Regions from separate parts of the Dickeya lacustris genome, predicted to be linked through region 1. Evidence: predicted binding sites of a transcription regulator. Region 1 holds the regulator's gene; the other holds the start of a gene.
The links. The regulator PurR, encoded in region 1, represses purine synthesis genes. The targets are predictions, from matches to a motif close to CANGCAAACGTTTGCNTG.
Positions count from the first base shown of each region.

Region 1 (5,809 bases):
GCCATCAACCCACAACTGCGGGAAGGTCGGCCAATTGGCGTACTTAGGCAATTCGGCACGGATATCTGGGTTTTGCAAAATATCAACATAAGCAAAACGCTCACCACATGCTGACAACGCCTGTACCGCCTGGGCGGAAAAACCACAGCTCGGCAGTTTTGGCGAGCCTTTCATGTACAGTAGGATCGGGTTTTCAGCGATCTGGCGCTGAATTTTCTCAACAGTGCTAGTCATTCTTTATGCTTCCTTAAGCGGGTGATGCCGGTATCAAGTCAGACTCGACATAGGATTACGGCCAGGAGCGCTAGCCGCTTTTCGTGCTATAGCCGGGTATTCTACCGATAGCGGCAACCACAAAAAAACGCTATCTTTTGTAGGGTTTTACGATTTTATCATCGCCGCGTGTCTGCCGCCGCCGCATTGATGGATAATTAAGCAAAAAACAACTGCTGTTAACGTTTTCTCACTATTTTGTAGTAACAAAAGCCCTATCCCCACTTTTTTATCAGGTCATTTTGGGGAATACTGTAAAGATTGAACGATTGAGGACACCATTCGGTCAGCATCATTATGCGTTTATTTATTACGCTTTTTTTATTATTTTTCAGTAATCTGTTTTTTAGTCTGGCACAAGCTGCGCCTCACAATAACGCTGTATTACCACGCAAAAGCGGCGTGGCTACGGCGAGTAAGGCTGTGGATGATCCGAAAAAAAGCAAGACTGCAAAGAGTGCTAAAAAAAGCGCCAGTGCGCCGTCTACTCCCCCTGCGTCATCGCGTAAAGCCGCTGTATCGGATAAGCACCCTGTACCTAAAAACACGGCAACCAGCCACTCCGGTGCACCTGCACACAGCAAAACTGCCGCAGCTAAAGGGAATGCCCCGGCTAACACGGCACACAATGCCGCTAAAACCGGCAAAAATGATAAAAAACCAGAGAAAACCCCCTTAGCCAAAGCGCCCCTGCCCACAGCTAAAAATGCCAAGAAAGGGCATGTGCCCGAACAGCCAGCAACGGTAGCGAAAGCGGCACATACCAAAAGCACAAAACCAGGCACAGGGCAGCCAGCAGCAAAAAATCACAAAGGTAAATCCAGCACTCATAGCGAAGAGTTAGCCGCCAGCGCGCATCACGGTAAGAACAAAAAAGACACACAGAACAAGTCCGTTATTGCCATGAATCCGGCGCATCAAAAGCGTTATCAGCATGCCAAGCAGACAGCGATGAATAAGCTGATGAGTCAGATTGGCAAGCCTTATCACTGGGGTGGCTCATCGCCCTATTCTGGTTTTGATTGCAGCGGATTAGTGTATTACGCCTACAAAGATGTGGTGAAAATCCCGATTCCTCGCACCGCTAACGAGATGTTCCATCTGCGCGATGCCGCCCCTATCAAGAAAAATGAATTGGAGAGCGGGGATCTGGTATTTTTCAGAATTACCAACCGAGGTGCCGCCGATCACGTCGGCGTTTATCTTGGCAATGGCCGCTTTATTCAGTCGCCCCGCACCGGCTCTGATATAAAAATCAGCAAACTGAGTGAAGACTACTGGCAGGATCACTACGTCGGCGCACGCCGCGTGGTGACACCGAAGACAATTCGTTGATACAGCGATTAAAAATCACACCTTTAGCGCGGTAATACGGCTTGATGGCGGGTTACGGTTATGGCCCACGACGCTCGATGACTCTCATTTCATTCGCGCTCCATCCACTCTCGATGCACTTCTGTACAAGCCGTCTGCCGTTAGCGCACTGAGATTGCCCGGCCAGCAAGAACGCGTCAGCCGGACAATACGGCGTTAATTCAATACAGCATTCATGCTGAACACCACAATCACCGCCAGCGCAACGGCCGTTGTGAATAACGACATCTTCAAATTAGTATCCATAAACATGCTCCTGTATTTGACGAAACGGCGGGTTATCACATCACAATGAATATACACCGACGATAAATATAACCAGTTTTTCATTATATGAAACAGCGTTAAAAAAACCGCTTTCCTCATCACAGAGATAACACGAATTATTTCTTCCACTTTTGATCTAGATCGGCCAGAATTCGCAGTTTACTGTATGCACTGCGTTGGCCGCCTCCCGGCCTCCCCTCCGGCGACACTTCGGCATATCTCCACCTGAAATCGTGCCTTGCTATCTGGCTGGAGATGAATTCACGCAGGCAAACGATTAACAACATATTTACTGCTGTAACAGATGCGTTGCTGTTACAACTGTTCAGGAGTCACTTGAGATGGCAACGATTAAAGATGTGGCAAAGCGCGCAGGCGTTTCAACCACAACCGTATCACACGTGATCAATAAAACACGTTTCGTCGCCGAAGAAACCAAAGCTGCGGTGCGTGCAGCCATCAAGGAATTGCACTACTCACCAAGCGCGGTGGCGCGCAGCCTGAAAGTGAATCACACCAAGTCTATCGGGTTGCTGGCCACCTCAAGTGAAGCGCCCTATTTTGCTGAAATTATCGAAGCCGTCGAAAATAGCTGTTACGCCAGAGGCTACACCCTCATTCTGTGTAACTCCCACAATAATCTGGATAAACAGCGCGCTTATTTGTCCATGCTGGCGCAAAAGCGCGTTGATGGCTTATTAGTCATGTGTGCCGAATACCCACCCGCGCTGTTATCCATGCTGGCTGACTACCGCCATATCCCGATGGTCGTCATGGACTGGGGGGAAGCGCACAGCGATTTTACCGACACCATCATCGATAATGCCTTCACCGGCGGCTACATGGCTGGCCGTTACCTGATTGAACGGGGCCACCGTGATATTGGCGCAATCCCTGGCTCGCAGGAACGTAATACCGGCAGCGGTCGCTATCTGGGCTTTCTCAAGGCGTTGAAGGAAGCGGAAATTACGATACGCGAAGAATGGGTGGTGCAAGGCGATTTCGAACCGGAATCCGGCTATAAGGCCATGCACCAAATTCTGGCGCAAAAGCATCGCCCGACGGCGGTATTCTGTGGCGGCGATATCATGGCGATGGGCGCGATTTGTGCCGCAGATGAGCTGGGATTGCGGGTTCCGCAGGATATTTCGGTGATAGGGTATGACAATGTTCGCCACGCCCGTTATTTCACGCCGGCGCTCACCACTATCCATCAACCGAAAGAGCGTCTCGGACAAGCCGCATTCTCAATGTTGCTGGATCGCATTACCAGCAAACGTGAGGAAGCGCAGACCATTGAAGTCCACCCGACGCTCATTGAGCGTCGCTCTGTCGGCGATGGCCCCTTCCTCGACTATCGGCGCTAATACCGCGCCAGTCCCGGCTGGTCAGGAAAAACCATGACCAGCGCTGGCAGCCACACTCCGGTCATGGTTTTTGACGACAACAACCATCATCTGACGCTGCCAGATAGCTATGCCAACGGCTCGCCAACTGTCCTGACTGTGCATTTGTTCTGACTGTGCGTTGCGCGCGCTAACCGCTTGACAGCGCAAGAGCCCAGGTTTCTCACTGAGGCCTCAACCGGCGGCTCAGGCACATTCTTTGCCCTTTGCCGCCGGGTTAAGGTTATTCGTCTTGCGCTGCCTCTGCCTCTGCCTGCTGCCGGGCTTGTTGGGCCGCCATCACACGCTCAACGGAATCGACTATCGCTTGTGTTTGCGGGTCAATTTTCAATATTGATGCGATCGCCAAGCCGCTTTTTCCCCAGCGTGGTACGTTGCAGTGTTTCAGGGATCAAATGCACACAGAAACGACTGCGAGTGACTTCACCCACCGTCAGACTAATGCCGTCAATACCAATAAACCCTTTATGCAAAACATATTTCATCAGGCTGGTATCCGACAGGCGGAACCAAATCTGATGGTTATTTTCTGAGGTCAGGATCTTCACAACCTCTGCCGTACACATAATATGGCCGGACATGACATGCCCACCGATTTCATCGCCATATTTGGCCGCACGCTCAACATTCACGCTGTCGCCGACGTTAATCTCGCCCAGGTTAGTCAAGCGTAATGTCTCTTTGATTAAATCAAAGCTGACGCAATCGCCGTTAATCTCGGTTACGGTCAAACAACAGCCGTTATGCGCCACAGAAGCGCCCGGCTCAAGTCCAGGCAGCAGTTCAGCAGGCAGTTGGATGACGTGAGTGCGAAAATTGGGTTTTTCATCAACAGACACGACTGTCGCCGTGCCTTGAACAATACCGGTAAACATGATGGTGTTCTGCTCTCCTGAATCGGGTCATAAAACGCGATGGATGCAACCTTGGCGCTTATCCGATGATCGGAATAACGCCTGAAAACGCATTCATCGAATGCACGGCAGTGTGCACCAGATTGACAGGAAAACCAAACGGAACAGACGGCATAGCACAGGCATTGGTTTAACACCGTTAAATCGTTACAATGCATTATCTTTTTTTACGAAATAAAGGATGATTGTCTTTCTCGTGCCGAGATCCCTCTCAATCCTGTTCTAGGAAGGTTGTTGTGCAGAAGTATTTAGCAGAAGCGCGTCATTTGCTGGCGCTGGCCATTCCCGTCATTATTGCGCAAGTCTCGCAAACCTCAATGGGTGTGGTGGATACCATCATGGCAGGCTCGTATAGCGCGACCGATATGGCTGCCGTTGCCGTGGGCACCTCCATCTGGTTGCCGGTGATTCTAATTTGGGCATGGCTTATTAATGGCGCTCACCCCGGTTGTCGCGAATCTGAATGGCTCAGGCCGGCGGGAGCGTATCGCCCATCAAACCCAGCAGGCGTTTATACTGGCCGCTATTATCGCTGTCGCCACCATGTTTGTACTTTATCAAGGGCAATATGTTATTCGCCTGATGCATGATGGCGCTCCCGAATTGGCGGATAAAGCCATCAAATATTTACATGCGCTACTGTGGGGTGCTCCAGGCTACCTGTTCTATCAGGTGCTGCGCAGCCAGTGTGAGGGGTTATCCAAAACACAGCCGGGTATGGTTATCGGTTTCATTGGTTTATTGATCAATATTCCTATCAACTACGTGTTTATCCACGGCAAGTTTGGCATGCCTGAACTCGGCGGCGTTGGCTGTGGGGTTGCGACGGCTTCGGTCTACTGGATAATGATGTTGCTCATGGCACTTTATTCGCGACACGCATATTGGTTAAAGGATATCCGGCGGCAGAAAAAACAGTTGCAGCCCGACTGGGCCGTATTAAAACGCTTGTCGGGTCTGGGGTTGCCCATTGCTCTGGCCATGTTATTTGAAGTGACGCTGTTCGCCATTGTCGCATTGCTGGTATTGCCGTTAGGCGTGGTGGATGTCGCCGGGCATCAAATCGCCCTCAACTTCAGCTCGCTCATGTTCGTATTGCCGTTATCCGTTGGCGTAGCGGCCACCATCCGCGTTGGCCACCGTTTGGGGGAAAAGGCTGTCGATGCCGCCCGCATCGCCGCCCATACCAGTATTTTCACCGGTATTCTTCTGGCTATCTGTACCGCGATTTTTACCATTACACTGCGTGAACCTATCGCGATGCTCTATAACAAAGACCCGGCGGTGGTCGCGATGGCCTCTCATTTGATGTTACTGGCTGCGGTTTATCAGATTTCTGATGCGATACAGACTATCGGCAGCGGCGTACTGCGCGGATATAAAGACACCCGCGCGATTTTTTTCATCACGTTTATCGCCTATTGGATGCTGGGGCTGCCCATCGGTTATTTGCTGGCGTTGACTGACGTGCTGTTACCGCGCATGGGGCCAGCCGGTTTTTGGTGGGGATTTATTATTGGCCTCACCTCTTCGGCCACCATGATGGTATTACGCATCCGTCGCGTACAGCGCCAG
Region 1 is NZ_CP114280.1:863,954-869,762, forward strand. It holds gene O1Q98_RS03905 (Grx4 family monothiol glutaredoxin) at 1-234, opposite strand, end outside; gene O1Q98_RS03910 (C40 family peptidase) at 571-1,608, shown strand; gene cydH (cytochrome bd-I oxidase subunit CydH) at 1,804-1,893, opposite strand; gene purR (HTH-type transcriptional repressor PurR) at 2,256-3,281, shown strand; partial or broken gene O1Q98_RS03925 (riboflavin synthase subunit alpha) at 3,544-4,195, opposite strand; partial or broken gene O1Q98_RS03930 (MATE family efflux transporter) at 4,471-5,809, shown strand, end outside.

Region 2 (5,809 bases), 1.7 Mb from region 1:
CCTGACAGGCTCGTTCCCCCTAACACCACCGCTGCGATGGCATCCAGTTCATAGCCTGTCCCTGCTGTGGGTTGCGCCGAAGACAGGCGAGCGACTTCAATAATGCCCGCCAGCGCCGACAGCAAACCACATAACGAATAGACGACAACCTTGACCCTATCAACATTAATCCCTGACAAACGGGTCGCGGCCTCATTTCCACCCAGCGCATAGATATAGCGACCGATGCGGGTATGGTGCAGCATGTACCAGGTAGCCAGAAAGACCACCGCCATAATCCAAATCGGCGTCGGCACACCAAGAGGTCGGCCAATACCAAACCACCCTAAGGTATCGGCTGCGGCAGAAAAGCCGGTGTTAACCGGGCTACCGTTGGTGTAGACCATCGTGACGCCGCGTAACAGCAGCATCATTACCAAGGTAGCGATAAACGCCTGCACCCGGCCCTTGGCGATAATAACGCCCGTACCCGCGCCAATTACCGCCCCTAGCGCCAGCGCAGCGACAACCGCGACCAATGCATTAATCTCAAGGCCGACCAAGGATGCAGCGATAGCCCCGGTCAATGCCAACAGCGAGCCGACCGATAAATCAATCCCAGAGGTGAGAATGACTAATGTCATCCCTACCGCCATGATCGCGTTCACTGATGTCTGTTGCAGAATATTGAACAGGTTATTCAGCGTGAAGAAATTGGGGCTCATTGAAGACACCACCGCGATCAATATCAGCAGGGCTATCAATGATTTTTGCTCCATCAGCCACTCTTTGCTGAACCAGCGCCGGGCCGTGATTGTTTGAGAACTCATGTCTGACTTACTCCTGCTTTACGCGGTATTGCTTACCAACGGCCGCTGCCATCAGCGTTTCCTGTGTTGCCTGTTCAATGGCGAAATCACCGCTCAGGCGCCCTTCGTGCATCACAATCACACGATCGCTCATACCCAACACTTCAGGCATTTCCGATGACACCAGAATGATGCTCAATCCTTCCTGTTTGAACTGGTTAATTAACTGATAGATCTCTTTTTTCGCCCCGACATCTACACCACGGGTCGGCTCATCAAGAATCAGCACTTTTGGGCGCGTCATTAAGCCACGTGCTATCGCGACTTTTTGCTGATTCCCACCGGACAGCAGCCCTATTGGTTGCAGCATAGAGGGGGTACGGATATTGAACATGCGGATAAAATCGCCCACAGCTTGCTGTTCATCAGCATGGCGCAATGACCCCATCCCATTACTGAAATAGCGCAGTGCCGTCAGCGACATGTTTTCTTTCACCGACATGCCAAGCACCAGGCCATCCCGCTTGCGGTCTTCGGAGATATAGACGATGCCGTTGGCAAGCCCATCCTGCGGCGTGCGGGGTATGACCTCTTTCCCATCCAGCCAGACACTGCCCTGGGTGCGAGGAAGTGCGCCATATAGCACTTTCATCAGTTCCGTACGGCCTGCGCCCATTAGACCGGCAACGCCGAGAATTTCACCCTTGCGTAGCGTAAAGCTAACGTTATTCACCCCAGGGCCTGAGAGCCCATCAACACGTAAACGCTCATCGCCGGGCGCTTGATGTAATCGAGGGTATTGATCTTCGAGTTTACGCCCCACCATCATTTCAATCAGCGAGTCTTCCTGTAACCCGCTGACCGGGCGTTCGCCAATAAACTGGCCGTCACGGAACACCGTCACATCATCACAGATTTCAAAAATCTCTTTCAGACGGTGAGAGATGTACACAATCCCGCACCCTTGTGATTGCAACTCTTTGATAACGCTAAATAGCGAGGCTGTTTCAGTATCGGTCAGCGCATCTGTCGGTTCATCCATAATGATGACTTTCGACTCAAAACTCAGCACCTTGGCTATTTCAACCATTTGCTGATCGCCTATCGATAGCTCGCCCACCAACCGACGGCTGTCATAACGCAGGTTCAGTCGTTTGAGCAACGTATCGGCTTGCGCGTACATCCGTTTCCAGTCGATGCGCCCAAAACGGTTGGTGAACTCACGGCCAAGGAAAATATTTTCCGCAATCGTCAATTGAGGAATCAGATTCAGTTCCTGATGGATGATGCCAATACCCGCCTCCTGAGAGGCTTTCGGGCCATTGAAATCGACCTCTTTGCCGAGGAACTGAATACTGCCGGCATCTTTTCGATAGATACCGGTCAGCACTTTCATCATGGTGGATTTACCGGCGCCATTTTCCCCCACCAATGCCATCACTTTACCCGGATAGACATTCAGCGCTGCGCCAGATAACGCTTTCACGCCGGGAAAGGTTTTGGTGATGCCTTGCAATTGCAGTAAAGGTTGCATCGCTACCTCAGAAGGTTACGCCAGCACAAAGAATCACATTCGCATAGGGAGAGCACTCCCCGGTACGAATAATGGCGCGGCTCTTACCGCTTTGTTGTTTAAATTCTTCATGGCTGACGTAATGCAGTGAAATGGTGTTTCCCTGGTGTTGTTCAAGTTGTGCTAATTGCTTCAACAATGCGTCATGGAGTTGCGGATTTTTCTCGATGATCTCCTGCGCCAGAATCGCGGCCTCCACCTGCATTTCTGCCGTTACCACGCTCAGTACCTGCAAAAAACCGGGCACATTGTGGGTCAACGCCAGATCAATACGCGCCGTCGTGTCTGGAATGGGTAAGCCGGCATCGGCAATCACCAGTTGGTCGGTATGCCCTAACCGGGAAATCACGGATGAAACATCAGAATTCAGTAACGCACCTTTTTTCATTTTTATTTACCCTGCTAGCGAAACGTTTCGCTTGTACAATAAGTGTAGAAAAAGGCCGCCAGAAGGCAATCACAATCTTATAAAAATGTGATCGTTATCGAAACGTTTCGTTAGTGTTATGCAAGGGCACGGCGCGGATAGACGAGTAGCAAAAACCCGGAGAGAGAGCGAAAAAAAAGCTCCCGTAAACGGGAGCGTCTTATCGGGCATCGCCTCAGTGATTCAGCTTAAATTTCAACCTGAATACCAAGCTCAATCAGCCTATTGGGTGGAATTTCAAACTGATCCGCCGCACGCAGCGCGTTACGACTAAGCATCATGAAGAGTTTGCCGCGAATCCGCAGATACCAGGCGCGTTTACCCATCATCAGCGATTCATTTGACAAGAAGAAGGTGGTTTCCATCATCTGGCAGGCTAAACCATCCTGCCAGCAGCGGTGGAACACCTCTTCAACGTTCGGCGTTTCACGCCAGCCGTAGCTTGCAACCACACGCCAGAAGGTAGGGGAGAGCTGCTCAACCGACACCCGGCGCGCGTTATGTACGTAAGGCGCATCTTCCGTTCTCATGGTCAGCAACACCACTCGCTCATGCAATACTTTGTTATGCTTGAGATTATGTAGCAAAGCAAAGGGGATAACATGCGTTGCGCGCGATAAATACACCGCCGTGCCGGAAACGCGTACCGGCGGGTTTTTCTCCAGCGAGACAATCATGGCGTCAAGAGAGTTACCGTGCTCATGGATACGACGCAGCAAGCGAAAACGCTCACTCTTCCAGGTCGTCATAATCACAAACATCACCAGCCCCAGCGCCAGCGGCAGCCAACCACCGGAAATAATTTTCACCACGTTCGCCAGGAACATCGGTAAATCGATAGTCAGTAGTGCTGCCAGCAGCAACCAAACCAAGTAGCGATACCAGTTCCAGTTTTTCGCCGCCACGGTACAAGACAGGATGCTGGTCAGCACCATCGTACCGGTAACAGCAATACCATAGGCCGCAGCCAGATTACTGGAGTGTTCAAAGCTGACAATCACTATCACGACCGCCACATACAGTAGCCAGTTAATGAACGGAATATAAATCTGACCGGACTCCATATCCGAGGTATGCACAATGCGCATCGGCGGCAGATATCCCAGCCGAACCGCCTGGCGCGTCAGGGAGAATACGCCGGAAATCACCGCCTGAGAGGCGATAATGGTCGCAAGCGTCGCTAGCACCAATAGCGGAATCAGAGCCCAATCCGGCGCAAGCAGGAAAAACGGGTTTTTGATAGCTTCCGGGTTTTTCAGCAGTAACGCGCCCTGACCGAAATAGTTGAGTACCAACGACGGCAACACAGCAGAAAACCAGGCAATACGAATAGGCAGCTTACCAAAGTGGCCCATATCCGCGTATAGCGCTTCAACCCCGGTAATGGACAGCACCACCGCGCCGAGAGCAAAGAAAGACACCCGATTTATATTGGATAAAGAAATTGATAGCCCACTTGGGATTCAACGCTTGAAGCACGTCGGGATTGGCAATGATGCTTCGCGCCCCCAATATTCCCAGCGTTAAAAACCATACGGTCATAATGGGCGCAAACAGACTACCGACACGGCCAGTACCGTGCTTTTGAATCATAAACAGTAGCGTCAGCACGACGATGGAAATCGGCACGATATAAGTATCAAGCGCAGGGGCGACAATATCTAACCCCTCAATGGCCGACATCACCGAGATAGCCGGAGTAATAACCACTTCGCCATAAAAAAAGCTACCCCCGATAAGCCCCATGATAACCACAGCGGCTGTCACCTTATCTGAAGTGTTACGCCCGGCAAGCGACATCAGCGTCAGTATGCCGCCTTCACCTGCGTTATCGGCGCGCATGACATAGCTGAGATACTTTAATGACACAACCAGTACCAACAGCCAGAAAATCAGGGAGAGAAAACCAAAAACGGAATCGGGTTCAACCCCAAAACCAAACTGGCCGGAAAGACACTCTCTGAGTGTATAAAGAGGGCTGGTGCCAATGTCACCATATACCACTCCTATTGCAGCCAGCGTGATCGCCGGAAGTGAACGTTTATGTTCTGAACTCATAAACCTTTTCTTCTGTTATCAATTTATTAACAATCCGAGCCCTATTTTGCTGTGACTAGCCCGAAAACGCACAGTATGCACAAATCGCGTTAAAAGCCCATTTTTAATATAGCCAGCGTACTGTTGACGAGCAGGCCACGTTTGTTGATTAACGCATCCAATGGTGACAATAATTAATGTATGGCTAAGGCAGAAAACGTACGCTTTCCAGAGTTTTCTTACGCTTTCCGACTGCGATACCCAGCAACGACGGACTCATCATGATACAACCAACAGCTCTGGCCGAGCGCATCTCTCGTTTGAGCCATGCCCTCGAACACGGTCTTTATGAACGGCAGCATGCCGTTCGTCTCTGCCTGCTGGCCGCACTGAGCGGTGAAAGCGTATTCCTGCTCGGCCCGCCGGGTATAGCCAAAAGCCTGATTGCCCGGCGTTTGAAATATGCCTTTCGCCATGCGCGCGCCTTCGAATACCTGATGACCCGTTTCTCAACCCCTGAGGAAGTCTTCGGCCCACTGTCCATCCAGGCGCTCAAGGATGAAGGGCGGTATCAACGTCTGACCACGGGCTACTTGCCGGAAGCGGAAATCGTCTTCCTTGATGAAATCTGGAAAGCGGGCCCGGCTATCCTCAATACACTGCTTACCGCCATCAACGAGCGCCGTTTTCGTAACGGCAATAGCGAAGAGCCGATTCCCATGCGGCTGCTGGTGACGGCCTCCAACGAGTTGCCGGAAGCAGACAGCAGCCTTGAAGCATTGTATGACCGCATGCTGATTCGCGTCTGGCTAGACAGAGTACAGGATAAGCACAATTTTCGCGCAATGTTGAATTCTTCATCCAGCGAGCATGAGAACCTTGTCAGCCCGGCGCTGAGTATCAACGATGAGGAATATCAGCAGTGGCAAGCTCATATTGAGACCATTCCATTGCCAGAAAGTTGTTTTGAATTGATTTATCAGT
Region 2 is NZ_CP114280.1:2,546,683-2,552,491, forward strand. It holds gene rbsC (ribose ABC transporter permease) at 1-809, opposite strand, end outside; gene rbsA (ribose ABC transporter ATP-binding protein RbsA) at 817-2,322, opposite strand; gene rbsD (D-ribose pyranase) at 2,330-2,749, opposite strand; partial or broken gene kup (low affinity potassium transporter Kup) at 2,977-4,846, opposite strand; gene ravA (ATPase RavA) at 5,107-5,809, shown strand, end outside.
Region 2: a site for PurR is predicted at 2,931-2,948, ahead of rbsD (D-ribose pyranase). Genes of this name have one in related genera too.